DNA from 2 places in the Vibrio toranzoniae genome. Region 2 is predicted to be linked to the other one. Evidence: predicted binding sites of a transcription regulator. Region 2 holds the regulator's gene; the other holds the start of a gene.
The links. The regulator PurR, encoded in region 2, represses purine synthesis genes. The targets are predictions, from matches to a motif close to TNANGNAAACGTTTNCNTNA.
Positions count from the first base shown of each region.

Region 1 (15,340 bases), 1.3 Mb from region 2:
GAACCCAATCGCTAATACGCCAATCTTTCTTGGATTAACCGGTGACAATGATAGGGAAACGGTCAAGTCCATCGCCTTCCGTTCAGTGTTTATCGCATTCGTCATCGTCAGTACGTTTGCGCTCTCTGGCAAACTGATCTTCGATCTCTTTGGTATCACGCTGTACGCACTGCGCATCACGGGCGGTATTCTGGTCTTTTTGATTGGCTTCCACATGCTTCAAGGCGACTCAACACACGCCAAAGCGAAAGAGAAAGTAAATTCAGACGCCCAAAGAGACGCAGCGCTAAGCATCGCAGTATCACCTTTAGCCATGCCAATACTGGCCGGCCCCGGCACTATAGCCACCGCGATGAACTTCGCCAGCACTGAAGGCATTTACGAAACCATAATAACCATCGTCGCCTTTGGTCTTCTGTGCACCTTAACCTACGTATTATTTGTATTCGGCGAACGCTTCGTGAAAGCCGTAGGGCCAAGCGCACTGAACGTGATTACTCGAATGATGGGGTTGATACTCGCAGTTATCGGTATGCAGATGTTGATTGAAGGGATTGAGCAAGCTTATAAGGCGCTGTTTATCTAGCGTTTGATTTCACTAAATTTTATAAAAAAATAACCAGCGATTCGCTGGCTATTGTCTTCAGGGCCTTCTTAAAAATCAGTTCGCAGGGCAACCTTTCACGTCTACGCCATTGCTCCTATAGATGAGTTCACCGTCCACTGGAGCATAATCGTCAGCTTTCACTTGAGGGTTATTGACAAAAAACTCTCGCAGTACGGAGGCGTCTGTCATTTGAGTCGATTCAACATCAATTACAGGATAGTCATCACCACCAGCCGCGCTGAAACTGATCACAGAGAAGGTGTAAGTATCTGCTAGATCAAAGCCTTTACCGTTGATATCTCGAATAGTCACATCGCTCAAATCACAGTCGACGGTTAAGCTAATGTTGTCGAGTTGAGCATAAGCACCAGAACCCGCAGTCATCGTCGCAACCACATCTAAATACGCTTTCACCTCAGCCCCTGTCATCGTTGCTTTGGTCACGAAGTTTCCGAAAGGTTGCACCGTCAACACATCGCGATACGTCACCTTTCCCTTTGCAATTGAATCACGTACACCACCAGAGTTCATCACACCAAAATCAGCATTCACTAGCTTATATGTACGATAAGCTTCCCCTAACAAATGCCCAAGATTAGTTTGCTCAGTTCGAACCACATTACGCTCACCTTCAAGCTTCGCATCTGTGTTCGAGATAACCTCATCAAGCAACTCTTGTCCTTGCTGTTGATACGCAGAAAGCGTCGCAATCACAGTTGAGTCTGGTTCAATTTCAGCTTGGATAAACTGATAATCACCATTTTCATCCTTCTCTTTTAAGTTCACCGGAACCAGAGCGTATTTCGCTAAATGTAATTTACCGTCATAGAATTCAAAGTCAGCTCGACCTACATACTTACCCCACTCGTGAGCTTGCATGATGTAAGTACCATTTTGTTGGTCCGGTTTACAATCATCTCCCGGATTAAAATCTGCGTATTCATTGCCTTCCATACAAACTGGATTTTGAGAGTGCCCACCAATAATTGCATCTAGCTGCCCTTCTTCTAGGGATCGAGCAAGCAATACATCGCCAGGCGCTTCACTACCATGCTGACCATCGGCGTAGTGCCCCATATGAGTCGTAGCAAAAATCAGATCGACCGTTTCATTGGCCTCGATTTCTTGTATCGCTTTCTTGATTTCGACTTGTGGGTCAGCAAAGTGAATCGTCGCGACATTATCAGGATTAACAAGTTTCGCTGTGTCTTTGGTCGTTAAGCCAATAACCGCAATTTTTAACCCATTGATGGTAAATACTTTATATGGAGAGAAAAGGCGTTCATCAGTAACTGTGTCTCCATCTTTTATATAAATATTCGCCGCTAGCATAGGGAAGTCAGCCAACTCAGCCTGCATGTCTAGTACATCTAAGCTGTTGTCGAATTCATGGTTGCCTAATGCCATCGCATCGTAACCGAGAAGGTTCATACCAACAAAATCAGGGACGGCATCCTGCATATCAGACTCAGGCACACCGGTATTAATATCACCGCCAGACAATAGGATCGTTTCACCACCATTTTGAGTAACTTCTTCACGAATACTATCAATCAGCGTCTTACGAGCCGCCATCCCATACTCACCCTTACTGTTCTCCCAAAAACGACCATGGTTATCGTTAGTATGCAAAACCGTAAACTTGGTACAAGAATCCGCGGTATCACATGTCACCGTGATATCGTCACTATCCGAGCCACAGCCAACCATCGCCACGCCGATAGAGAGCACCAGTAAAGACTTAGTAAAATTCATAGAAGATCCTTTATTCATCGTTTTAATGTCGTTATTGCAGGAATATACTGATATTTTTTTAATTTTTAGTGATTTTCATCTTAGTTAGTTGGTTGAAAGTTTGGGTATTTACTCAGATTGTAAGCACAAACGATAAATCAACAGAACTCGATTAATTTTCATAATAAACATATATTTATGAAGGAAGTGTGACTAATCCTATTGATACTGATAACAAAGAGCTCACTTAATATAAGTATCAAATATTGAATAGAGGTTGTTACGTGCAACTAAAGTGAGTGCGACTCGTTAAGCTCTTAGGTTAGTATCCGGATAATAAAAACTATCGCTAAAAAGACAAGCAGTATCATTTTACAGACTTTATCCCCCTACGCTCTTTCATAACAGAGGCGCTCTCTTTATGATGAACGCAATTAAATTAACTTTGCTAACGGCAGCGCTTATTATTCGAGCCGTTGTTATTGAATAGCAAAATCAAGACTCATCATATGGAGATTTAACATGGCTTACTTTTCACTAGCCTTCGGTACGGCAACCAAAAATCGCGACAATAAAATCATTGAAGCGTTCTTCCCTAACCCACTTCTAAACCCAAGCGATGCTCTTGTAGCAGCTGTTGGTGAGGTTGCAGGTTACACTGAAGGCAACCAAGCTATCGAAATCTCTGCTGCACAAAGCGCAGAACTGGCGAAAGCATTCGCAGCAAACGACGATGCAGCAAACGCATCTTTTGCAGAAAAAGCAGCAGCATCTGAGCAACCACTTGTTCTTGTTGTTCTTGCGACTGACGAGAAGCCAGCATCAGTTGCTGAAGGCTTCCTTAAGCTACAACTTATCTCTAACCGCCTAGTACAACCGCACGGTACAGTACTGGACGGCATCTTCGGTCTACTGCACAACATCGCATGGACAAACGAAGGCCCTATCGACCTTCCTGAGCTGGCTGAGCGTCAAATCGAAGCTCGCCTTGCTGGTCGCGCTCTGTCTGTAGATTGCGTAGACAAGTTTCCTAAAATGGTGGATTACGTGGTACCAACAGGTATTCGTATTGCTGACACTTCTCGTGTTCGTCTTGGCGCACATGTGGGTGAAGGTACAACGGTTATGCACGAAGGTTTCATCAACTTCAATGCGGGTACAACTGGCGTAAGCATGGTTGAAGGTCGTATCTCTGCAGGTGTTGTTGTGGGTAACGGTTCAGACATCGGCGGTGGCGCCTCTATAATGGGTACGCTATCTGGTGGCGGTACTATGGTTATCTCTATCGGCGAAAACTGCCTACTAGGCGCAAACGCGGGTCTTGGCTTCCCAATGGGTGACCGTTGTACGGTTGAGTCTGGTCTTTACGTGACTGCGGGTACTAAGGTTCGTATGCTAGATAAAGAAGGCAACGAAGTCGAAATCATTAAAGCTCGCGACCTAGCTGGCGTTTCTGATCTTCTGTTCCGTCGCAATTCGATCACTGGTCAAATTGAATGTCTAGCGAACAAGTCTGCTGTTGAACTAAACAGCGAGCTACACAGCAACAACTAATCTACGCGCTAGATGCTAGATGCATTTTGTTATAAATCATAAAGCCGCTGGGGTTAAATCCAGCGGCTTTTTTTGATCCTAGCTCTATAAACATCAAGCCTAACAAAAAAGCGCAGACCTTTAGGTCTGCGCTTTTATTAGCTTTTAAAACTCTTAGGTTTAGTGAACCAGATTAACCCACATTCTTACGTGCGTTTTGGAACATACGCATCCAAGCGCCATTCTCGCCCCAACCTTCTGGAGACCAAGAGTTAGCAACTGTACGGAATACACGCTCTGGGTGAGGCATCATGATAGTCACACGGCCATCCGTCGTTGTTAAACCAGTGATAGCGTTTGGCGAACCGTTCGGGTTATTCGGGTATTGCTGCGTTTGGTTACCGTTGTTATCAACGTAACGTAGAGCAACTGTACCTGAGTTTTCAATCGCGTTTAGGTGGTCGTTATCACGCACTTCGACGCGGCCTTCACCGTGAGAAACAGCGATTGGCATACGAGAACCTTCCATGCCATTGAAGAATACAGAATCAGATTTCTGAACTTCAACTAGGCTGAAACGAGCTTCAAAACGCTCAGATTCGTTACGAACGAAACGTGGCCAGTACTCAGCTCCAGGGATAAGTTCACGCAGGTTAGATAACATCTGACAACCGTTACACACACCTAGAGAGAAAGTATCTTCACGCTTGAAGAAGTTTTCAAAGTGGTCACGAGTAGAGTCGTTAAATAGAACCGACTTAGCCCAACCTTCACCTGCACCTAATACGTCACCGTAAGAGAAGCCACCACATGCCACAAGGCCGTTGTATTCTTCTAGTACCGCTTGACCCGTTAGGATGTCGCTCATGTGAATATCAGTTGCTTCGAAGCCTGCACGGTCGAATGCTGCTGCCATTTCAACGTGAGAGTTAACACCCTGCTCACGCAGAATTGCCATCTTAGGCTTAGCGCCTTTATTTATCATAGAACCAGTGATAAATGGTGCGGCGATATCTTCGTTCACATCGAAGCTTAGGATAACATTCAGACCTGGATCTGAGTTGTCTTTCTTCGCTTCGTGCTCTTGGTCAGCACACACTGGGTTATCACGTAAACCTTGCATCTTGTGCGTAGTTTCAGCCCAGATAGTACGTAGCTCAGTACGGTTACGTTCGATAACGACAGTCTCACCTGATTTAATCACTAACTCATCAGAATCAGCAACAGAGCCGATTACGTGTGAACACGCTTCTAGACCGTTTGCAGCAAGAGTAGAAAGTACTGCGTCTAGGTCGTCGTTACGTACTTGGATTACTGCACCTAGCTCTTCGTTGAAGAGTGCTGCTAGCGTATCTTCGCTGTTCTCTGATGCAGATAAAAGCGCCGCAATATCAGCATTAACACCACAGTGACCTGCGAATGCCATCTCAGCTAGTGTTACGAATAGACCACCGTCACCTTTATCGTGGTAAGCCACAACTTGGTCGTTAGCAACCAGTGCTTGAACGCCTTCGTAGAAACCTTTTAGTTGCGCTGCGTTGTCTACATCAGCTGGCTTGTCACCAAGCTGCTTGTAAACCTGTGCCAATGCCGTTGCTCCTAGACGGTTTTTGCCGTTACCTAGGTCGATAAGTACTAGGCTTGTAGCGCCTAAGCCTTCAAGGTTATTCGGGGTACGAAGCTGAGGCGTAATCGTCTTACGAACATCTTCAACACGAGCAAATGCAGTGATAACAAGAGATAACGGAGAAGTGACTTCTTTCTGCTCGCCGTTCTCTTCCCACTTAGTCTTCATAGACATAGAGTCTTTACCCACAGGGATAGTTAGACCCAGTGCTGGACATAGCTCTTCACCGACTGCTTTCACCGCTTCGTAAAGACCTGCGTCTTCACCTGGGTGACCCGCAGGAGACATCCAGTTCGCTGACAGTTTAATGTGTTTGATATCGCCGATGTTGGTCGCAGCAATGTTAGTGATTGCTTCACCAACCGCTAGACGAGCTGATGCACCGAAGTCTAGTAGTGCAACTGGCGTGCGCTCACCAAGAGACATCGCCTCACCGTGGTAAGAGTCGTAACTTGCTGCTGTTACAGCACAGTTAGCAACAGGAACCTGCCATGGACCAACCATTTGGTCACGAGCAACAAGGCCAGTTACCGAGCGGTCACCGATAGTGATAAGGAATGTTTTCTCAGCCACTGTTGGTAGACGAAGAACACGGTCAACCGCTTCGTTCATCTCGATGCCAGAGCGGTCAATCGCAGGGTTGTTCGCTTTTAGCGTCTTCGCGTCACGGTGCATCTTAGGTGTTTTACCTAATAGGATGTCCATTGGCATATCGATTGGCGTGTTGTCGAAGTGTGAATCTTCAAGTTTCAGGTCACGTTCTTCAGTCGCTTTACCAACCACTGCGTATGGTGCGCGTTCACGCTTACAAATTGCGTCGAACGTTGCCATGTCTTCGTCAGCAACGGCCATTACGTAACGTTCTTGAGATTCGTTACACCAGATCTCAAGTGGGCTCATGCCCGGCTCATCGTTTGGCACGTCACGTAGGTTGAAGATACCGCCACGCTCACCATCGTCTACTAGCTCAGGAAGGGCATTTGAGATACCGCCCGCGCCCACATCGTGGATGAATGCGATTGGGTTCGCATCACCTAGCTGCCAACAACGGTCGATCACTTCCTGACAACGACGTTCCATCTCTGGGTTTTCACGTTGTACCGAAGCGAAATCTAGATCTTCAGAAGAAGAGCCCGAATCCATTGAAGATGCCGCACCGCCACCAAGGCCGATGTTCATCGCAGGGCCACCAAGAACAATTAGGCTTGCGCCTACCGGGATCTCTTTCTTCTGAACATGATCATCACGGATGTTACCAAGACCACCAGCCAGCATGATTGGCTTGTGGTAACCTCGGACTTCTTCACCTGCGTGAGAGTTGACTTTCTCTTCGTAAGTACGGAAGTAACCAAGTAGGTTTGGACGACCAAATTCGTTGTTGAATGCCGCGCCACCAAGAGGACCTTCAAGCATGATATCCAATGCAGTAACGATACGGCTTGGCTTACCAAAGTCTGTTTCCCAAGGTTGAACAAAGTTCGGGATCTTAAGGTTAGATACAGAGAAAGCAACCAGGCCAGCTTTTGGCTTACCGCCAATACCCGTTGCGCCTTCATCACGGATTTCACCGCCTGAACCTGTTGATGCGCCCGGCCAAGGAGAGATAGCCGTTGGGTGGTTGTGCGTTTCAACCTTCATCAAGATGTGTGTTTTCTCTTGGTGGTAGTTGTACTGGCGAGTTTTTGGATCTGGGAAGAAACGACCGACTTCAGAACCTGTCATTACCGCTGCGTTATCTTTATAAGCAGACAGAACGTGTTCTGGTGTCGTTTCAAAGGTGTTCTTAATCATCTTGAACAATGATTTTTCTTGCTTCACGCCATCGATAGTCCAATCAGCGTTAAAGATCTTATGACGACAGTGCTCTGAGTTCGCTTGTGCAAACATCATTAGCTCGATGTCAGTCGGGTTACGACCTAGCTTTTCTGTGAAGCTTTCAAGAAGGTAATCAATCTCGTCTTCCGCAAGTGCAAGACCTAAGGTAACGTTTGCTTCTTCAAGCGCTTTACGTCCACCTGCTAATAGCTCAACTTCCATATATGGAGCAGGCTCAGCAACCGTGAACAGTGCCGCTGCAGATTCGAAGTCAGTAAAAACCACTTCCATCATACGATCGTGCAGAATTGCTTTCAGCTCAACAAGTTGAAGCTCAGAAAGTTCAGCAGAGGTTTCAATGTAGAAAGCAGTACCGCGCTCTAGACGTGACACTTTAGCCAGTCCACAGTTGTGTGCGATATCTGTTGATTTTGAAGACCAAGGCGAGATAGTGCCCGGGCGTGGCGTTGCAAGCAGCAGTAAACCTTCAGGTTCATGCTCTTCACCATTCTCTGTACAAGGAAGCGTTGGACCGTAAGTCAGTAGCTTTTCTAGCTTCTCAACCTCAGACTCGTCTAGGTCTGCCGTTAAATCAGCAAAGTGGGCAAACTCAGCGTAAATACCTGTTACAGGTAAGCTTAATTCACGACAAAGCTCTAAAAGCTTGTTAACACGAAACTCAGATAGAGCTGGGGAGCCACGCAAAATTCTCATGTGCTTAGGTCTCTTATGCAGTTGATTAAGGTAGTATTGGAATAAATTCAGTGGGTTACAGGTACAACCTAACTGTTTTCTTCGAAGCTATTCCTGAGAGTATTTCCCGAAGGTTGCCAAACCTATGCCGATTCCACCTCTTCAATGCGAGCGCATTATAAAGCATTTCTTTTTGTGACGTAACACCAAAAGCAACCGTTTGCGTTATTTTTTTTATCTTTCTGTATAAATGGTACTTTTGCTGCATTTATCACCACTTTTACATCTGTTTAATTAAACCTACTTTGCCAGCCTTGCATGGTTTGGTATAAAGGGGCTTCCACTTTTCGAGATTTCATTTTGATGCCTAAATTTACGCCCACCTTTTCGTTTAAATTCCTTCTGCTCGCTATTGCCTTGTTTGGACTAACAGGGTGCCAGATTGAATCTGAACCTAAAAGTGTCCTTGAGCAGATACGAGATCGCGGCGTTCTTCGTGTCGGAACCCTCAATAACCAACTCTCTTATTACATTGGTCCTGATGGCCCAGCAGGCTTAGATTACGAGTTAGCTCGTGAGTTTGCACAAGAGCTTGGTGTAAGGCTTGAGGTTAAACCCGCTTACCGCTTATCCGGCCTATTCCCTGCTTTAAAGAAAGGTGAAATCGATCTCATCGCAACCGGATTAACACAAAACAATAACCTGACACGTGCGTATCGCGCTGCACCTGCTTATTACTATGTAAGCCAACAAGTCGTGTACAAGAAAGGTCAATGGAGGCCAAGAAACCTCGAACAACTGATTTCGTTTGAAAACGAACGTCAGGCTGAATTTGTAAACGCACAAACTCAATCGGAAGAAACACCATCCAGTGACACGTTAACTCCAGCTTTGGTGGTAGTGAAAGACTCACACTTCGAACCAACACTCAAGCAGCTGCAGAAAATACACGATGACTTTATCTACGATGCGGTCGACAATGCAGACATCAATGACCTGCTAAAAGAAGTATCGACAGGTGAACGTTTATTTACGGTGGCAGACTCTATCGAGCTATCACTGGCACAACGTTTGTACCCAGACGTCGCATTAGCTTTTGAGCTCACAGAAGACCAACCAATCTCTTGGTATTTACAGAGATCTGAAGATGAAAGTCTTTATGCTTTACTGATCGAGTTCTTCGGCCACCTAAAGCAATCTGGTGAATTGGCTTCACTGGAAGAGAAATATATCGGCCACATTGGTACCTTTGACTACGTTGATACTCGTGCCTTTATCCGCGCGTTAGATAGCAAACTACCAAAATGGTCACCACTGTTTCAGAAATACTCGAAAGAATTTGATTGGCGCTTAATTGCTGCTTTGGCATACCAAGAGTCACATTGGAACCCTGTCGCACGCTCACCGACGGGTGTTCGCGGTATGATGATGCTGACATTACCTACAGCGAAGAGTGTTGGTGTGACTAACCGTCTCAACCCTAAGCAATCGGTACAGGGTGGGGTCGAATACCTGCGTCGTATCGTAAACCGGGTCCCAGACTCCATTGCCCAACATGAGAAAATCTGGTTTGCCCTTGCATCATATAATGTAGGTTACGGGCACATGATGGATGCACGTCGCTTAACCAAAGCACAAGGTGGCGATCCTGATGCTTGGGGGGATGTAAAAGATAGGTTACCTCTATTACGACAGAAGAAATACTATAGACATACTCGTTACGGGTACGCCCGCGGTGATGAAGCAAAAAATTACGTTGAAAACATTCGCCGTTATTACCAGAGTATTATCGGCCATGTAAATAAGCGGCATAAAGAACAAGAAGCGAGCCTTGAAGATTTGGTCGTGATCCCGCCTTTAGAGATTTCAGGCTCTGAATCAGCCATCAATGCTGCTCAGTCGGTTATTAATAGTTCTGCTTCCCCACAGTAAAATCTAAAAGAGCAATGCCATTTAGCCTTGCTCTTTTTTATTACCCTAATTTATGGCTTCGTGCTAACGGAGTGGGATCGGCAAAGGGAGGCTTAGAGGCAGCGTGTCATATTGCAGTAACAATCGAACTTTATAACGGCACACCATAATCAATATTACGGGTTGTCTCATCAAGACGTCGAATGTTGAGTAGAATGTCTCTCGAAGCAAATTCGAACGTGGCAGAACGAATAACACTATAATTAAACATTGATCCAAACTACAAGTCAGACGACAAATAGGAAATCGTTAAAATGATAAAGAACAAGCTGAAACCGAAGCGCCTTGATAAGACCGTTGCTGCAAACCGTCGTAAGCGTATGCTTTCAAATAATAAGAAAAAGATCATTTGGCGCAACCGTGCTTTCATGCAGATGATTGCCGAGTAAGTTTACGTAGGCACTTTCGCATAGAAAGTGCCTATTCTTAACGTCTCATGAGCGCGGCACGCTCTATTCAGACTGGTGGCTTTTATCTGCCTTTTCGACCAGCTCTTCATCTAATCGCTGTCGTTTTCTTTGCTCTTTGATCTCTTTTCGACGACGCTTGAAAAATGCCTGCAATTGCTCGCGACACTCTTCTTCTAATAGGCCATATTCAACGTCGGCATAGTGGTACGAGGCTTGGCTTTCAAACAAGTTCAATACTGTACCCGCCGCACCAGCTTTCAAGTCAGGCGCACCAAACACAATGCGTTTTACACGACTATGTAACAGGGCGCCCGCGCACATAGGGCATGGCTCTAGCGTGACGTATAAAGTGGTATCGAGCAGTCGGTAATTTTCCAGAGCTTGCCCCGCTTTACGCAAAGTTTCGATTTCTGCGTGTGCCGTGGCATCGTGACTACCAATCGAACGGTTCCACCCTTCAGAGATAATCTCATCATCTTTTACCAACACGGCACCCACGGGAACCTCTCCCTCACTCTCAGCTCGCTTAGCCACCTCAATGGCACGTCGCATAAAAATTTCATCTTGAGGGCTGAATTGATAGTCTGACAAAGGGAACTCCAGAAAAACAAAGAAATAGGAACAAAAAAGGTATGCAATAAAGCATACCTAATCTTAGCGAAAGTGGACAATATCGTGAAATAAAGTGACTAACGGGGTTCTAATTGAAGTGACTAAAAATAGAGTTCGGTTATCTGAGAATACCGTGCTATTTAAGTTAGATCCTAGTCTTATACTCAGTATAAGGAATACGAAACACGGAATAAAAATAGCCATTAGCTCATTAAAGCTGCCCTAATAAATATAGAACATTGGAAAATAATCAGTAAAAAGCCCGCTTGTTCGGTGCGAGCTTAACATTTATTAGTGCAGCTTAATATGACTTAGTGGGGCCTTACATTGTGTAAGTGTAAGGTGCTTGGATACCTAGTGGGATACCAAGCGCCCAGTAAGCTAGCAAGAAGATAGACCAACCAATTGCCATCGCGATAGAGTATGGCATCATCATAGAGGCTAATGAACCAATGCCTGACCCCTTCACATAACGCTGCATGTAAACAACAACTAATGGGAAAAACACCATCATCGGAGAAATGATATTGGAAACTGAGTCACCAACACGGTACGCCGCTTGCGTCAGCTCTGGAGAGATACCGACAGCCATTAGCATTGGAACCATAATAGGACCAATCAGCGCCCACTTAGCAGAAGCCGAACCGACTAATAAATTAACAAATGCGGTGAGTAAAATCATACCAATAATCGTCACTTGTCCTGGTAGATTCATCGCTTGCAATAACTGAGCACCAGATAGCGCCAGTAATGTACCCAAGTTAGATTGAGAGAAAGCGACTAGGAACTGAGCAATGAAGAAAGCCATTACCATAAAGCTGCCCATGCTTGCCATAGTTGCAGACATCGATTTAATGATGTCGTCGCTAGCTTTAAAAGTACCAACAATACGACCGTAAACCACCCCTGGAATAATAAACAGGATAAAGATAAGCGGTACAATAGACTTCATAATTGGCGCATTAAAAGAAGTGATCTCCCCCGCAGGAGAACGCAAGGGCGAGGTCTCAGGGACTAAAGCAGCAATCAAAGCAACAATACCAACGACCATTGCCCAACCCGCACGCGAGAAAGCCTTACTTTCAATTTCAGTAAATGACCCCATATCCGGTGCTTCTTCTGCATCTTCATCGATAGCCGTTTTAGCAAGACGTGGGGAAATAATCTTATCCGTTACATACCAACCAATACTTACAATTAATAGGGAAGATAAACCGGTAAAAAAGATATTAGAAAGAGGGTTTACTATGTAATCTGGATCAAGAATTTGCGCAGCTTCTTGTGTAAAGCCCGCCAAAAGAGGATCGATACCTGATGGCAAGAAGTTTGCCGCAAAGCCACCTGATACACCAGCAAACGCAGCTGCAATACCCGCTAGAGGGTGGCGACCCGCAGCGTGGAAAATAATACCACCAAGAGGAATAACAAGTACGTAACCAGCATCGGCAGCTGTGTGAGACACAATAGCTACCAAGATAAGCATCGGCGTTAATAGCTTAGCTGGAGTCACGTTCAGCATCTTTTTCAGACCAGTATTAATAAAGCCTGAAGCTTCAGCAACACCAACACCCAACATAGCAACCAGTACGATGCCAAGAGGTGCAAACCCGGTAAAGTTAGTCACCATATTAGCTAAAAAGCTCGCAAAGGACTCACCGGTTAATAAGTTCGAAACGACAATGGCTTCACCAGATACAGGGTGAATCAAATCGAAAGTAAAACGTGAGAATACTGCAGATAACACCCAGACTAAAATAAGTCCCCAAAAAAAGAGTAGGGCTGGATCTGGGATTTTGTTACCGGCACGTTCAATGAAGTTTAGAAAGCGGTCCATCCCACTGATCTTATCAGTCGGCGGTGCTTTTTTTACGGCTTGGTTACTCATGGTAACTCCATATGTGATGTTGTTTGTTTAGGGCTTATATAAATTTTAATCAAGGCCTATTGGCACAGCACATATTCTATTTAAATCGCCATTAAAAAGCACAAGGTTCCGCCTTATTTTACATAAATGGAGACATATTTTGCAAAATTACCATTAGGAAGCAACAATATAAAAACACAAAACACACCATCTCGTATACATAACTTTAACCAGAGCGCAAATAACACCCGAAAAATTACAACTATCAGTAAAAAGTTGGTGGAAACTGATATACAGACAATGTTTGTTTAAAAGGTCAGTCAAACTCACTGTATTTAGAAATCATTGTATCTAAAGTTATGGATTGATCTTCTCCAAACCTATCTTGCCACGAACTGGTCATCTGGATAGTTTTCAAAGCCCCAGATAAACGACTCGTCACAGTCCAATCAAGTTGATACTTAACGTGGGTGTGATCCTCACCATCGACGATATCAGTAATAAAATCGGTAGGGGTAATACTTGACAAGGCTGCAGATGCTCCGCGAGTTCTAAATCCTTCCAATTTATTTTCAGCTAAGTGCAAAGCCTCAACACTTTGAATAGCAAAATCAGATTTTTGCTCTACATACGTTTGTAGTTTAATAAGTCCAAGAGCTCCTACTCCTATCAATAAAAAAGAAATGAGTACTTCGATTAAGTTGAAGCCTTTTTGCCTACAAATCATTCCATGAACCTTTTTGCCACTTAACCTTTAAGCTGTTATTTGGAACAGACCCAGAATCAAAGGTTAAACTTAATGAAACACCAAAAACGGTTAAGCCTCCCGGTGTATCAAAAACATAACCTCCTTTAGGCTTAAATGCACCACGAGAGAAGAATGTTAGTTTCTTTTTTTGGGCTACCGTTAACTCAGCTGTAGAAAGATTGTTATACGTGGAAACATCACTTGTCCAACGCGAGCTTAAATTCGCATCGCTTGGAATCGTAGAGGTGAATAACTGATATATAATACCAGGGAAGTCATTGGCCCCATTTACACTAAGAATCCCGTCTTCGACGACTAACACCTTCGATGATGCACCAATTGAAGTTGTATTCAGCAAGTTACCACTTTCAAGATCACAGTCACCTTCAACCCAAACATTATCGTTTATAGAGTAAGCATTCTTGATTCTATCTTGGCAGCTATCACTTCCCGAAGATCCTGAGGTTACAGTCCCTTGTACAATCTCATACTCTGCTTTTATTGAATCAATATTACTTCTTGTATCTCCAAAAAAACTTTCAAATGGGTCAAGACTAGGATCATAAACAAAGTCATTTTCAACTAATTTATCTGCACCTCTGTGAGTTATATCGCTCCCGACAACAGTTAGGTCGTAATCCGACTTACTATGCTTCACACAATTACTATCACCTGATATGCACATATAATCCGATGCCTCTGTGTCTGTTTGGTACGCACTGTCACAAATAACACCTGCAGGGTTCAAGGTTTTAAATGAACCATTCATGATAAACCCACTCGCATACCGAACAGATACACATTGATCATCCCCTTCAACATCGGGAACAAATTCATTCGCACCGATCAATTTAAGGTCAGATCGAGCCTGAATAGCTCCAGTTGAGCGAGAAGATATATCTATGTTTTTTTTCAATGAATTGTAACCACTCATTGATGTCAACGTATATATCGTTTCACCGACAGTCTGAGGGGAAATAGATATTGAAGATAAATCACATAAACTATAAGCCTGATTTACTGGATGAATAGAACGATCATATTTAATTTCTGTAATCGCACATTCTAAACCTCCTTCTGCCTTCCAATGCTGCTTACGAGCTTCCACTTCATTTTGAGCTCTCTTTATTTGGTAGAAAACCGAACGATAGCTACCGAAAGTGAGCATTAAAGCAGAGACCAGTAACACGCTTGTCACCAATAGAACAACCGCGCCTTGTTGATTTTTATTCATCCCCAATTCCTATTTTTTACAACCACACTTGATGAATAACTTACTGAAGGCTCCCCAACCAACTCCGCAGAGATCGCAATGGTTGTAATACCTGAACTAACCCCTTGAGTGCCTATACTTGATTGTCTAACATCGAAGTTAATCACTCGGATTTGATTTGGTTCAAAAATAGAAGAACAACCACTCGTGGCTGCAGACACTGTTTTTACAGTGGTAGAAGGACTGTCACAGACTTTTACTACACCTGAATCAAATACAAACGCAACATTTCTCACCTCAGATTGATATGTATAAGCGTATGCGACCGTTTTTGAGTCCGGAGATATGTATACTATATTTGTGGCATCAGATAATTTTAGAGATATCCCAGCTCCTCCATCATAGCCAGCTCGCTGGAGATCTTCTTTAAAATACTGGAGAGCACCAGAAACTTGCTGTAGTAATAGCAACTCCTTACTTTTCTCTGATGCTATATTTTGTCCTGACATAAAG
Region 1 covers NZ_AP025514.1:2,435,213-2,450,552, forward strand. The annotation lists gene OCU50_RS10940 (MarC family protein) at 1-586, shown strand, start outside; gene ushA (bifunctional UDP-sugar hydrolase/5'-nucleotidase UshA) at 662-2,362, opposite strand; gene dapD (2,3,4,5-tetrahydropyridine-2,6-dicarboxylate N-succinyltransferase) at 2,864-3,895, shown strand; gene purL (phosphoribosylformylglycinamidine synthase) at 4,068-8,030, opposite strand; gene mltF (membrane-bound lytic murein transglycosylase MltF) at 8,373-9,941, shown strand; gene OCU50_RS10965 (hypothetical protein) at 10,235-10,369, shown strand; partial or broken gene tadA (tRNA adenosine(34) deaminase TadA) at 10,433-11,036, opposite strand; gene OCU50_RS10975 (AbgT family transporter) at 11,325-12,887, opposite strand; gene OCU50_RS10980 (type IV pilus modification PilV family protein) at 13,183-13,593, opposite strand; gene OCU50_RS10985 (hypothetical protein) at 13,583-14,848, opposite strand; gene OCU50_RS10990 (PilW family protein) at 14,845-15,340, opposite strand, start outside.
Region 1: the regulator PurR is predicted to act here: its motif matches at 8,218-8,237, upstream of purL (phosphoribosylformylglycinamidine synthase).

Region 2 (15,340 bases):
GTGCACTTCCCTGAGCTTCCATGTGAAAATTCAGACGCGTACTTTGTGCTTCGTGATGGTGCTTCTGGCTTGTTTATGGCGGCGAGTAACTTCCCTAAATCGCGTGAAACACGTGCGCCATTAGTAGAAGAGCTGGTTCGTTTTAAAGACCGAATTTCACCTAAATTCAAATACCTAACATCAGCACCAGTTGCTGACCCTGATGGTAAGCCGACAGTGGTTCGTTTTAGTCGTAAGACTAAAGAAAACTACGTGCGTACTGAAGTCGATGGAAAACCATCCGGTTGGACTGCGTTGTACATCGACGGTAAATGGGAAGTTACGGATAAGCGTAAAAAGCCCAAAGAAAAGTGATTGAACGTTATTGATTGAAAAAGCAGCCATTCGGCTGCTTTTTTTTTGATCTAAATATGACTAATTATGCAAATGGTAGACTCCTGTTAGTTCTGAAGTTTTATTAAATGACCACAGGAAAATGAAGGAAATGATTAATCGTATCTTTTTATGTGGTTTTAACAGTATTGTAACTCAATTAAAATACTGTAACTCTCAAGTTTGGGGTTAGTTGTATACCTAATGTGTGGTGAGTGTTAATGTAATGTATCTCTGAGAGGGGGTAGTGTGAGCTGCTTTAAGTCTTAGAAAAAGCAATCGGTTACATAGCGCAGAATGGCGTATTAAAAATTGAAATCGACAGGAAAGTCGATAACGTATATAAAACTAAGTGCAAATAATAATGCACATATAATAACGTTTGGCTTAGGATATTGTCACTGTATGTGAATAGATATTCGCTAAGTACCCTGAATAAGTGTTAGTGCTCATCCCCCAGAGGAAGATACCTCTACGAGTACTGACATCGACAAGCTATAGATATATGGAGAATAAAATGGCTGGTGTATTGGGAATGATTCTTGCTGGTGGCGAAGGCTCGCGCTTGAGACCTTTAACAGAATCTCGCAGCAAACCCTCGGTTCCGTTCGGTGGTAGCTACCGCTTAATTGATTTCGCTTTAAACAATTTCGTCAATGCAGATCTTATGAAGATCTATGTGTTAACACAATTTAAGTCACAATCTTTGTTTCATCATATGAAAAAAGGTTGGAATATCAGTGGTATAACAGATCGTTTTATTGACCCTATTCCAGCGCAAATGCGTAAAGGAAAGCGTTGGTATGAAGGTACGGCAGATGCTATTTACCAAAATATGGGTTTCATGGAGTTGGAAGAACCAGATCAAGTCTGTATTTTCGGTTCTGACCACATCTATAAAATGGATATCAAACAGATGCTTGATTTCCATAAAGAAAAGAGAGCGGCTTTAACGGTTTCAGCGTTACGTATGCCACTTGCAGAAGCTTCTGAGTTTGGTGTTATTGAGGTTGATGCTGACGGTCGTATGATTGGCTTTGAAGAGAAACCTGCAAATCCGAAGTCGATTCCGGGCGATCCAGAATCAGCGCTCGTTTCAATGGGCAACTACGTATTTGAAGCGAAAGAACTTTTTGCTGAACTAACGGAAGATGCTGATAGAGAAGGTTCGACACACGATTTCGGCAAAGACATTATTCCAAACATGTTCCCACGTGGTGACGTGTTTGTTTATGATTTCAGCACCAACCGTATTACTGGTGAGAAAGAAGAAGTTTACTGGCGCGATGTAGGTACGATTGACGCATACTGGCAAGCGCACATGGACCTTCTCAAGAAAGATGCGCCATTCTCACTATACAACCGCAAATGGCCTCTACACACTTATTACCCACCACTACCACCAGCTACGTTTACTGATTCGGCAAATGGTCGAATTCAGATCATTGATAGCCTTGTGTGTAGCGGTAGTTATGTACGTGGTTCGCGTATTGAAAAGAGTGTATTGGGATTCCGTAGCAATATCGCATCAGCGTGTGATATTAGCGAAAGTATCTTACTCGGTGATGTAAAAGTGGGTGAGGGTTGTATCCTGCGCCGCGTTATCATTGATAAAGATGCAGACATCGCACCGGGTACACAGATTGGTGTAAATTTGACAGAAGACAAAAAGCATTACCACGTATCTGATGATGGTGTCGTAGTTATTGAAAAAGGAGCACGAGTTGGTTACTAAGACTCTCTCGGTACTTTTTGTAGCGTCTGAAGTTGAAGGCTTGATTAAAAGTGGTGGCTTGGCTGATGTAGCCAAGGCACTGCCGAAGGCTTTGCAAGCTCTCGACCAGGACGTTCGAGTGACTATTCCCGCATATAGAAATATTCCAAACATTGACTCAGCAGACGTTATTTTATCGACTGAACTCGATCATTGGCCTCATACTGCTTATCAGGTTAAGAAACTGACCGTAGAAGGCGTTCAAGTTTTAGGCATCGAATGTGCCCAGTATTTCGACCGCCCAGAAATGTATGCAGAGAACAACCAAGCTTACGCTGACAATGGAGAACGTTTTTCGTTTTTTAGCGCTGCGTGTTTGGATATGTTGCCAAAGCTTGGTTTCCAACCTGATATCGTCCATGTAAACGACTGGCATACGGGCTTTGTTCCTTTCTTGCTTAAGTTTCGTTATCACCAGCACGAATTTTTCGAAAACACTCGCAGTGTTATATCAATTCACAACGCGGTGTTCAAAGGCGTTTTTTCTTACGAAGAGTTGCAATGCCTGCCTGAAATGCACAGCTATAGCGTACCTGAAGCTGCAGTAAGTGATACTCACGTTACCATGCTAAAAGCGGGTGTTTTGTGTGCAGACAAAGTGAATGCAGTAAGCCCAACCTATGCAGAAGAGCTCAAAACTGAGCTTGGCAGTCATGGTATGGCAGCAGAGTTCCAACACAGAGCTTCGGACTTGTTCGGTATTTTGAATGGCTGTGATTATGGTGCTTGGAATCCTGAAACGGATGATTTTTTGCCTCGCAAATACAAAGCGACCAAGCACAGCATGGTTCGTGGTAAATCGGCGTGTAAGCAAAAATTGCAACAAAATGTTGGTTTGCCAGCTATCGACTGCGCTGTGTATGGCATGGTTTGTCGTCTGACCCATCAAAAAGGCGTGCATTATTTATTGCCCATCATCGAGCAGTTTTTGAAGAACGAGCTTCAGATCGTGATTGTAGGAACAGGCGATCCAGTGTTGGCGAGTCAGTTGAAAGAGCTATCCGCACTTCACTCAGATAAGTTCTCGTTCGTAGAAGCGTACAATAATGAACTTGCGCACTTAGTTGAAGCGGGCTCTGATTTCTTCTTGATGCCTTCCGAATTCGAGCCTTGTGGTTTAAACCAGATTTACAGCATGGCTTACGGGACTTTACCGATAGTCCGTTCTGTGGGTGGTTTAAAAGACAGCGTGAATGATTACGACCAAGCCCCTGAGTTAGCTACAGGGTTTGCTTTTGAGGAGCCAACACCGCAGGCGTTACTGGCAGTCTTACATCGTTCATTGCTGCTTTATGCGCAAAATCCATCTGAAATTAAGCGCGTTCAGCTTTATGCGATGCAACAAGATTTTAATTGGGAAGTGGCGGCTAAAGAATATCTTGCCATGTACCATTCGGCATTTTAACTTTTTGATTCAGCTTTAAAATTAGCTGGCGGACAACAACAGTTCTTAATAAAAGAAGGCGCTCTGGTGGTAGAGTGCCTTTTTGTTTTCTGATCAGATCACATCACGTTTACGAAGACCAAGCTTGCAAACTCATTTTAGTCAGGTAGAAAAGGTGGGGTAGGTATTCACATGACTAATGATAGGTTTGACACTATTATCACTTAAAGTTCTTGATAGCGTGATATCCTAGTCATCGCCTCGTGAAGAGGCATAGCTCCATTCCAATAATTAAAGCGATAGGTATGTCTGAGAGTTTACTATTTCATAAAACATTTACTCACCCTACGAGCGATGAGTGGGTTGTATTTGTGCATGGCGCTGGAGGCAGCTCCTCCATTTGGTTCAAGCAGATCAAAGCGTATAAACAGCATTTCAACTTGCTGCTCATTGACTTGAGAGGGCATGGTAAATCAGACAATATACTTAAAGGGCTGATTTCGAATCGTTATACCTTCAAATCAGTGACGCTTGATATTCTCAAAGTGTTAGACCATCTTAAAATCCGTTCTGCACATTTTGTTGGCATGTCTTTAGGCACGATCATAGTACGTAACGTTGCGGAGTTAGCTGCAGGGCGTGTGCGTTCAATGGTATTAGGTGGCGCTGTCACTAAGCTAAACACGCGTTCTCAAGTTTTAATCAAATTAGGTAACTTAAGTAAACACATTATTCCTTATATGTGGTTATACAGTCTTTTTGCGTATGTAGTAATGCCACAAAAAAGCCAAAAAGAGTCCCGTCATCTGTTTATCCGAGAAGCAAAGAAACTGTGCCAAAAAGAGTTTAAACGTTGGTTCATCTTAACCGCAGATGTTAATCCCCTAATGAAGTATTTCAAAGATAGAGAGTTACCCATTCCTACTCTCTATTTAATGGGAGAGCGTGATTACATGTTCATTAAGCCAGTAAAGGAAATGGTGCAAGCACATGAGTCGAGTGAACTGGTTGAAATAGCTAACTGCGGTCACGTATGCAATGTAGAAAACCCTGAAGCATTCAATCAACATTCTATCGAGTTTATCCAAAAGCAAATTCAATAATTCTCTAGGTTTATTCTCAGGGTAGATGATTAGATAGAATTGAAATAAAAACGGGAAGCTAGATTAGCTTCCCGTTTTTATTTTGAGGAGGTATCAAACCGAGCCTCTTGTCACAGTCTTGGCGTATTACTCAGGTGAGGCTGCGCCACACTGCCAACAAGAGCCAAATTGTGCTTCGTTGACTTCGTGACACTCACTACATCGCCACTCTTCATAGATGATCGAATCTTGCTGCTTTTGGTAATCATTTACAATAGTGAGAGCTTTGTTGGCCAGTTCTGGTTCATACAGCCAAACGTACGGGTCAGTATCTTCTGTAAATGGGAGTTCCCCTTTTAAACCAAACAACCCCTCACCACGGACCTCACATGCAATATTCTCACTTTCTAGCAATCCACATATGATGTGGGCTTCTGTCGGATTCGATGCAACAAAGATTTTCATGACATAGAACCTTAATCAGTTATCGGTGTTGAGCGAAATTTACCCATTAGCCATTTAGCAAAAATTGGGAACACCCCGAGCAAAGCAAATGACAACAATACTGAAGGGGAAATGATACCTGAAAGTGAGTCAATCTCCGCAAGTTGAGTTCCGGCGTTCAAGAAAACCGCCGTGCCTGGTAGCATGCCTATTTGGCTTGTAATGTAGTAACGACTGACCGACATTGGCGTTAGGCCCATCAATAGGTTGATAAGGAAAAATGGGAATACAGGAATCAGACGCAGGGAAAATAAGTAGAATGCTCCGTCTTTTTCGACCCCCTTGTTAATCGTCGTTAATTTTCCGCCAAACTTAGTTTGGACCCAGTCTCGTAATAAATAGCGACTACTTAAAAAGGCAAGCGTGGCGCCAATTGCACTTGCGAAAGATACCAGCAGCAAGCTATTCCAGAAACCAAATAGAGCAGCTCCGAGCAGGGTGACAACAGCGGCACCAGGAATTGAGAAAGCAGTAATCATTACATACGCAATAAAATAGATAGCGGCAGCTGAAATAAAGTTGCTGTCAATGTAGTCATTTAAAACAGCTTGTTGGGTCTTAGCATTTTCAAGCGTTAAGTACTGGCCGAAATTGATGCCTAACAAGACAATTGTTACGACCAACACAATACCCAATATCATTTTCTTACTCATTGATACTTCCTCTAAATTTTCAATGCATACCGATAGTATAGATAGACAGGCAAAGCATAGATTAACTTTCAGCAGATATAAAAAAAGCCGCAAGAAATGCGGCTTAGTTGTATCGATAGGTTTAAGCTAACAGCGTTAGTTAACACGATTTATAAGTTCTTCACGACGTTGCTGTGGAATTACGGACCAATGTGTACCATTAATTGCTCCTTCTAACGCCCAAAGTAGTTCAATACTGACAGAGGATGTATGTGATTCTTTAATAGCGTTAAACGCGTTTACAGAGCCAGATTCATATAAACGTTCTACGGAATCAATACCTGCTTTTTTCAACATACGTTCAGTCGCGAGTCGAAGATTCGGAAGATCTTTGAGTCGGGTCGGCTTAGCAGAAGACTGTTCAGCTTTTTCTTCTTTAGCAAAACCCAGAGACGTGGTTGCAAGCTGCAAAATTTGCTCTTGGTCTTGCCATAAGCCTTCAGGTAAAGCGAAATATTTAGTAACGACAGGGAAGCCACGCTTTTTGTAGACGTATGGTTGAAACCCTTGTTGTTCGAATTGCTTTGTTGTGCATTTGTCTGCTCGTATGTGCAGTTGGTCATTAACAACCAGAGCAAACATTGTGTCATCAGCAAAAAGACCGAATCCACCAAACATTGAGCGTGATTTTATTTTTCCTAGGGGCTCAAATAACTTCATTGAGTCCTTTAGTATCGGTTTATCCATGTTATTTATCTCGGTGTATTTGAACTACGCCACCAAATAAGCAGGTCCGAGAGATTAGCAAAATGTTGCAATAAAATTGTCAATAGGCCGTAAATTACTAAATGATTAGTAGTTACTGCATTTTGCCATCGGTAACCCCGCTACCATACCAACGAGTGGTTTAGGCCGGAAGCTTTGCGTCCCACTTTTTCAAGAGGTTTGCCCTGTGCGTGACTGATTGAATAGAATAAAGTTTTTGTTGAATGAGGCTCACACTTGTTATTTCAAAATGTGATATTGCTTCAATTAATGATCTTTGTGTTGTGCATCTAGGTTCACTTTGGTTGCTGATAAAAAAAGCGCACCTAAAGGTGCGCTTGATGAAATTAAACTCATTTTATCAATTAATTTAACGTTTTAACTGTACATCGCTCTACGATTTCAGGGTGCATTTCGAAGACACGTTTTTCATGATCTTTGTCTTTTATACGTTCTAATAAAATTTCGAAAGCATTTTTACCAACACGACGTTTCGGCTGGTGCACCGTTGTTAAAGGTGGGGAGAAGTATTCAGCCAGCTCGATGTTGTCGTAACCAATGATCGAAATATCTTCAGGAATACGAATACCTTTCTGTTGCAGGCGACTCATTAGACCTAGTGCCATCGTGTCATTAAAGCAGAATACAGCAGTCGGGCGATCTTCCATCTCAACGATTTGCTCTGCAGCAAGAACTGCCGTATCGCACTCGAAGTTGCCTTCGATGATCATGTTGTTATCGGTAGAAATCTTAGCTTCGTTGAGTGCGCGCTTGTAACCGGCAATGCGTTCAACACAGGCTGCTTTGTCTAAGTGGCCACTTAAACAGGCAATTTTAGAGTGACCGCGTTCAATCAGGTACTTGGTTGCTAGGTAGCCACCTTCTTCAGAGTTATCAATGATCTTATCAGCTTGAGAGCTCTCTGGGCCCCAGTCCATAATAACTTTAGGGATGTCAGCGTGACGGTCTAACATCACTCTTAGTTCTTCAGTTAGGTCTGAACACATAACTAAGATGCCATCTACACGTTTCTCTGCCAGCATTCGAATGTAGTCACGTTGCTTCTCATAGATACCACCTGTGTTACACAGGATCAAAGTGTAACCTTGACGGTAGCAGTAGCTCTCAACACCATCGATAACTTCAGAGAAGAATAGGTTGGTTGATTGAGTAACAAGCATGCCGATAGTGCGCGTTGTATTACACTTCAAGCTACGAGCAACAGCACTTGGTGCATAGTTCAGTTCGTCTACAGCTTTGTTTACTTTTTCTTGAGTCGCTTCTGCAACAAAACGTGTTTTGTTGATTACGTGAGAAACGGTGGTTGTCGATACGCCGGCTAAGCGAGCGACATCTTTTATCGTGGCCATGGTTTTATCCTATTAGAAGCTACTTTCCCAAAGTACGGAATAAAGTAGCCGTTAAGCTACCTAACTAAGAGCTGTAATTTGTAGGGCTCTTTGGGTACTAACGTGCTAAAAAACAAAAAACCGCTATTGAGCGGCTTGTCTTAACACCGAAATGCTCTGAACTTAAATAAGCATAGCATTTCGTGAATGTTTCATATTTTATCGTTTGCGGTCACAATTTTAGACTGACTAGAAGTTACTCGCAATAAAATTCACCCTGAAATCCGGGTGAATTGTCACATTCTATTGAATTTATTTACCTAGTCATGCAATAAGTTTAGTCACCAGCTAGATATTGAGCGTCTAAATTACAGAAGGCGAGTAACAGAGATGAGACTGAAGCGTAGAAACCGAATTCGTCAACGTCATGACATTTCACGTTGAACTTGGGTACCCAAGTAAGGAGTTGTTGCTCGATAAACTGTTGTTGAACAGAAAATGATTTTTCTAGCTCTTCTTCAAGCTCAGTTTCGTTAGAGCGAATGATCAAGTTACCAAGGAAATCGAGTTCGATAGCAATGTGGTCCGCTGGCTCTTTCAGGTCTTGGTTAACCACTAAGTTGTGTTTAGCCATGATCTCTTCCATCTCTTTTGCTGGTTTATCGTTCAATAGTCCAGTTTCGCCGATGTACATAGAAGCGTACGGAAGAGCGCCATGTTTATCTGTTTTTAAGAAAAGATCACAAAAGTCAGCAGACAGTTCCAGTTGCGCGTCTTCACGTGTTTGCAGACGGTTTAGTGCGTCAACTAAGTTATTAATCGCAGGTTCTAGTGTTTTATTTTCGCCTAAGCCAGTCAAGAAAGAACGAATCTCAACAGAGTGGTAGTGATCGAGTTCTTCTTGAGTGAGTTCTTTGGCGAATAAGCTTGATAACCACCAGTAGATTTCTGCTCTTTGTTCGTTGAACGCTTTTGTATCTTTCATTTGATTGATCCTAATATCGTCTTTCGTATACCCGGGGTATTCAGTCTAACTAACCGTGATATTTGCTCAGCGCAAAGCTACTCGTTAGTGGTAATGCCCATATTGAATTGTTATGGACGATAAATAGCAAGGTTTAAGATTGTCTTGTATCAAAAAAAATCCATGTTTATGGCTTTTATCTTCTGCACCACTAGAATTGTTACTAGTTATGAATAGAATAGTCATTGAAACTATTAAATAAGAAAAGTGGTGTAGATGAGCTATCACGTATTAGTCGTAGAAGATGATGTGGTAACCCGCAGTAAATTGGTTGGATACTTCCAGAACGAAGGTTACACAGTGAGCGAAGCAGAAAGTGGCGCTCAAATGAGAAGCGTGTTAGAAGAAAACAACGTGGACCTCATTATGCTGGACATCAACTTGCCAGGCGAAGATGGATTGATGCTAACTCGCGAATTACGCAGTCAATCAGACATTGGAATTATTTTAGTTACTGGACGCACGGATAGCATCGACAAAATCGTAGGCCTAGAAATGGGGGCAGACGATTATGTTACTAAACCTTTCGAACTTCGCGAGTTATTGGTTCGAGTTAAAAACTTACTTTGGCGTATTGCTGCTGCTCGTAAAATAGCGGTCGCTATGGTAGAAGAAACAGAAAATGAATCTGTGGTTCGTTTTGGTGAGTGGACGTTTGATATTCCTCGTCGCGCACTAAGCCAAAACGGTGATCCAGTTAAACTGACTAAAGCGGAATATGAGTTGCTAGTAGCGCTCTCTTCCCACCCTAACCAAGTGTTAAGCCGTGAACGTATTCTTAATATGATCAGTCATCGAGTGGACGCGCCTAATGACCGTACTATCGACGTACTAATCCGTCGTATGCGTGCCAAAATGGAGTTCGACCCTAAGAATCCACAGATTTTTGTGACGGTTCACGGTGAAGGTTATATGTTCGCTGGTGACTAATACCCTTTGGGAAATTATCATTAGTAACGATATTTGAAGGAAAAAAGCCGAGACATCATTTGATGTCTCGGCTTTTTATTACTTAACGGTTATTGCCAGCGAGCTAAGAACCTACAAATTTCTTTGCTGCTCTATCTGCTCAATAGGCTGAGCTGAGCTTATTGTGCTGCAGAAACTTCACTGTCTTCCTCAGCTAAGCTAGAAGCTTCAGGAACAACAACCGGTTCTTCTGAAATGTCCCTACTGGTGTCTAGCCAGTCACGTAGGCTTTGCCAAACCAATCCCATAGTCTCGTGCCAGTAACGCTCGGTTTGCTCAAGGTAGAGCGCCTTAGGCATATACTTATTCCAAGGCTCAACAATCCCTTCTTGTGCAAGGTAGTTTGTGGGTGCAGGTAATGGATCCATACCTGCAGCATTGAACTCATTCAATGCACGAGTCATATGACTAGCAGAAGTCACCAATACCATTCTCTTGTGTTTAACAAACGCAGCAGCTTGGCGGGCTTCTTCCCAGGTATCTTTTGCTGTCTCAAGCAAAATGATGTCTGGTTTTGCTACGCCGAGGGCCAGGGCAACCTTAGCCATCATTCTAGCATTGCTCACTTCAGTGCCTCCTCCGTAGCCAGACAAAATGAGTTTGGCACCAGGATAAAGACGTAGAATACGAATTCCTTCACTCAAACGCATCAAACCGGTGCGGCTAAGCTCTGATGTAGGCGGGATTTGGTCGTCTACGACGTGACCACTTCCAAGCACCATCACGTAATCGACGGTATCGTCGACGGGTAAAAAAGCGGTGTGTTGCCTTTCCATTGGCATTAAAAGTTGGCTAGAAACTGGCTGGAAAGCGATTAGGAAAATACCACAGAGGGCTGAAAGGGTAATTAGGCAACCCGTCTTCCTGTTGATAGTAAACATCACTAGGGCTAAACCCAGAAAGGCGAGAATTAACATTGCTGGCAGTGGCATCAGTAACGAAGACACTACTTTTTTCAGCTCAAACATATCCGAATAGTCCGAAAAAACATCACTTAGTAGTAAAAAGAGACATCGCCTCTTTATTCCTGAAATTCCTGTGACAGAATAGCAGGCACGATAGGACATAATAACTCAAGTAGCCGTGACTGAAGACCGTAATTTCGACGATATTGCCCACAAATTTGCAAAAAATATTTACGGCTCTGACAAAGGAGAGATCCGTCAAGTCATTGTATGGGAAGATTTAGAGCAAGCTTTGAGCAAATTTGAGCATTCATCTTCACCGTTGCATGTGCTTGATGCTGGAGGGGGACTTGCACAGGTGTCGCAAAAAATTGCCGCGCTTGGACATCACGTGTCTTTATGCGATCTCTCATCTGAGATGCTTAAACTCGCAGAAGAAAGTATCTGCGAAGCGGGTTTGTTAGAGCAGTATCGATTTATTCATTCACCGGTACAAAAAGTGGCAGAACACCTCGATGAGAAAGTCGACTTTGTGATGTTTCACGCGGTCATGGAGTGGCTAGCCGACCCAAAAGAGGCGCTTGATTTATTGTTAGAACAAGTAAAACCGGGTGGCGTTGCCTCGATAATGTTTTACAACCACCACGGATTAGTCCTGAAAAATGTGATTTGTGGCAACATTCCTCATGTATTGAATGGGATGCCACATCGAAAACGGTTTAAGCTGCAACCACAAAAAGGCTTGAAGCCTGAAGAGGTTTATCAATGGATAGAAGACGCCGGTCTGGAAATCTGCGGTAAATCTGGCATTCGCTCTTTTAGTGACTACATAGGTAATATGGAGTACATGGGCGATTACCAATTTGAAGATGTATTGGAACTAGAAAAACAGCTATGTCGCCAGGAGCCATATCTGTCGCTAGGCCGTTATATTCACGTTTGGGCTCAAAAACCTGCACAATAACAGCGGTGAATGTGGTAAAAGAAGCCACAACATGCGCTATGCGATCGTAAGAAGCCCGCGTCATAAAGAAATAGGCGTCATATCTAACATGTTCGATATGACAAAGAACAGTAACAGGAACCACAATGAGTGAAATGACTCAAACTGCCGAAGAGCAGCCAATTGATGAGTTGGTGGGCTGGGTCAAGCAGCATGATTTTTCATTAAACTTGCCACCAGAGCGCTTAGCATTTTTGATTGCTATCGCAGTACTAAGCAATGAAAGGTTCGATGAAGAGTTAGGCGAGGGTGAACTGCACGATGCATTTGCCATTGTCACTCGACTGTTTGAAGATACTGGCGAAGCGTCGGCGTTTCGTGCCAACAATGCCATCAACGAGTTGGTTAAACAGAAGTTGATTAGCCGCTTTACCAGCGAAATCACTGATGGCACGAGTATTTATCGCCTATCACCATTGGCGATTGGTATCTCAGATTATTACTTACGTCATCGTCAGTTCTCCAAATTAAAATTGTCTATCCAGCTTTCTATGGTTGCAGATGAGATGGCAAAAGCCATTGAAGCAGCACAAAAAGGCGGAACGCCAGGACATTGGAGAAAGAACGTATACGGTGTGCTCAAATACTCTGTTGGTGAAATTTTCGATCAAATTGATCTTAACCAACGTGTTATGGATGAGCAGCAGCAAACCGTTAAGCAGCAAATTGCCGACCTTTTAAACAAAGATTGGCGAGAGGCGATTAACAACTGTGAAACCTTGTTATCAGAAACCTCGTCCACGCTAAAAGAATTGCAAGACACCTTGCAAGCAGCGGGTGATGAACTGCAAACACAGATCCTCGATATTCAAGAAATTGTTTACGGTGACGATGAACTCGAGTTCGTTGGCGAAACCCTATTCGGTTTGCAGATGAAGCTTGACCGAATCACCAGTTGGGGTCAGCAAGCGATCGACTTGTGGATCGGTTACGACCGCCACGTTCACAAGTTTATCCGTACCGCGATTGATATGGATAAAAACCGTGCCTTTAGCCAACGCTTGCGTCAGTCGGTGACCGACTACTTTGATGCGCCGTGGTTATTGACTTACGCCGATGCTGAGAAGCTCACCGATCTGCGTGATGAAGCACTCGTGCTTCGTGATGACGAAGTGATGGGTCAAGCGCCAATCGACGTAGAATACGAAGAATTTGAGCAAGTGAATGATCTGCTTTCAGACCGAATTGCAGAGATGTTAAAAGCTCACAAACAGCAAGGTTCGCCAATTGATCTTGGCCTTGTGCTACGCGACTACCTCGCTGCACACCCTCGCACACACCATTTTGATTTAGCCAGAATTGTTGTCGACCAAGCGGTGCGCTTAGGTTACTCAGAGTCTGACTATCAGGCTATTCAGCCAGATTGGCAGGCAATCAACGATTTCGGTGCAAAGGTACAAGCAAATGTCATTAACAAGTACTGATGATTACATGCCAGAGAAACTGGTAAAAGCGATAGCGAACCCACTGTTCCCCGCGCTAGACAGTATGCTGCGTTCAGGTAAGCATATTTCAACAGAAGATCTAGATAACCACGCGTTACTTTCTGATTTTGAAGTTGAGCTTCAGCATTTTTATCAACGCTACAACACCGAGCTTGTGAAAGCGCCAGAAGGCTTCTTTTACTTGCGTCCGCGTTCTACGTCTCTCATTGGTCGTAGTGTGTTGTCTGAACTGGACATGTTGGTTGGCAAGGTATTGTGTTTCTTGTACCTAAGCCCAGAACGTTTAGCGCACGAAGGCATTTTCAACAACCAAGAGTTGTTTGAAGAGCTAATGGCGTTAGCGGATGAGAAAAAACTCATGAAGCTAGCAACCAACCGTGCGTCTGGCTCTGACTTAGACAAAGAAAAGTTATTCGAAAAAGTACGTACTTCTCTACGTCGTCTACGCCGCATCGGTATGCTGATTGCGATTGGCGAAACGGGTAAATTCCGTATTAGCGAAGCGGTATTCCGTTTCGGTGCTGACGTACGTGTTGGTGATGATATGAAAGAAGCGCAATTACGTCTTATCCGTGATGGTGAGGCTGTGGTGCATACTCAAGAGCCTAACCAAGGTAGCTTGTTAAATGAAGAGCAAGCAGAATCTGTATCAGAAGTCGATGCAGACGTAGACGAAAACGGTCAACAAGACATTTTTAACGATCAAGCTGACTTTGACCTTGAGTCGAACGATGGCGAACAAACAAAAGTAGAAGGTGAAGCATGATTGAAAGAGGTAAGTATCAATCATTAACCATGGTCAACTGGAACGGCTTCTTTGCGCGTATTTTTGATATTGATGGATTGGTTACAACGCTTTCTGGCGGTAACGGTGCAGGTAAGTCGACCACGATGGCGGCTTTCATCACAGCACTGATCCCTGACCAAAGCCTTCTGCATTTCCGTAACACGACGGAAGCGGGCAGCTCACAGTCGTCTCGTGATAAAGGCCTTTACGGTAAGCTTCAACCTGGCGCATGTTATGCGGCGCTAGACGTTGTGAATTCTCGTAATCAACGTCTACTGTTTGCAGTAAAACTGCAGCAAGTGGCAGGTCGTGACAAGAAAGTCGATATCAAACCGTTCGTTATCCAAGGTCTTCCAAGCCATGTGAAACCAACGGATGTACTGATTCAGAACGTTTCAGACAGTCACGCTCGAGTGTGTCAGTTGAACGATGTGAAAGCTGCAGTTGCACAATACGAAGGTGCACATTTCAAAGCCTTCTCTTCGATTGTTGATTACCACTCACAGATGTTTGAGTACGGTGTCGTTCCTAAGAAACTGCGTAACAGCAGTGATCGATCTAAGTTCTACCGCTTAATTGAGGCATCACTTTATGGTGGTATCTCAAGTGCGATTACGCGTTCTCTGCGCGATTACCTTCTGCCGCAAAATGGCGGTGTGAAGAAAGCATTCCAAGATATGGAATCAGCACTACGCGAAAACCGCATGACGCTAGAAGCGATCAAGACAACGCAGTCGGATCGTGACCTGTTCAAGCATTTGATCACTGAATCAACGAACTACGTGGCAGCGGATTACATGCGCCATGCCAACGATCGTCGTAACAAGCTAGATCAAACCATGAAGCTCCGTGGTGAACTGTTTGGTTCTCGCGAAACCTTGCTTGATCAAAACAACCTGCTAAATCGTGTCCAAGAAGAGCTTGAACTGCTGGTCGATCAAGAATCTGCGCTAGAGCAAGATTATCAAGCGGCTTCAGATCATCTTCAGCTGGTTCAAACTGCACTTCGTCAGCAAGAGAAAATTGCCCGCTACAGCGAAGATCTAGAAGAGCTTAATGAGTGTCTAGAAGAGCAGATGATGGTGGTTGAAGAAGCCCAAGAGCGCGTACTTCTGGCTGAAGAGCAGGCAACCATCACTGAAGAAGAAGTGGATAGCCTGAAGACTCAGTTGGCTGACTATCAACAAGCTTTGGATGTTCAACAAACTCGTGCATTGCAATACCAACAAGCGGTTCAAGCATTAGAGAAAACGAAGCAGTTACTTGGTGATGAATCTATTACCGCAGAAAGTGCATTAACTCTGGTTTCTGAGCTAAAAGCCCAACAAGAATCAAGCACGCAGAC
Region 2 covers NZ_AP025514.1:1,106,443-1,121,782, forward strand. The annotation lists gene topA (type I DNA topoisomerase) at 1-354, shown strand, start outside; gene glgC (glucose-1-phosphate adenylyltransferase) at 890-2,107, shown strand; gene glgA (glycogen synthase GlgA) at 2,097-3,551, shown strand; gene OCU50_RS04940 (alpha/beta fold hydrolase) at 3,836-4,633, shown strand; gene OCU50_RS04945 (putative signal transducing protein) at 4,760-5,077, opposite strand; gene OCU50_RS04950 (TVP38/TMEM64 family protein) at 5,089-5,769, opposite strand; gene OCU50_RS04955 (TfoX/Sxy family DNA transformation protein) at 5,905-6,495, opposite strand; cyclic di-GMP riboswitch class I at 6,623-6,708, opposite strand; gene purR (HTH-type transcriptional repressor PurR) at 6,879-7,883, opposite strand; gene torD (molecular chaperone TorD) at 8,200-8,847, opposite strand; gene torR (two-component system response regulator TorR) at 9,103-9,816, shown strand; gene elyC (envelope biogenesis factor ElyC) at 9,975-10,823, opposite strand; gene cmoM (tRNA uridine 5-oxyacetic acid(34) methyltransferase CmoM) at 10,939-11,724, shown strand; gene mukF (chromosome partition protein MukF) at 11,850-13,187, shown strand; gene mukE (chromosome partition protein MukE) at 13,168-13,974, shown strand; gene mukB (chromosome partition protein MukB) at 13,971-15,340, shown strand, end outside.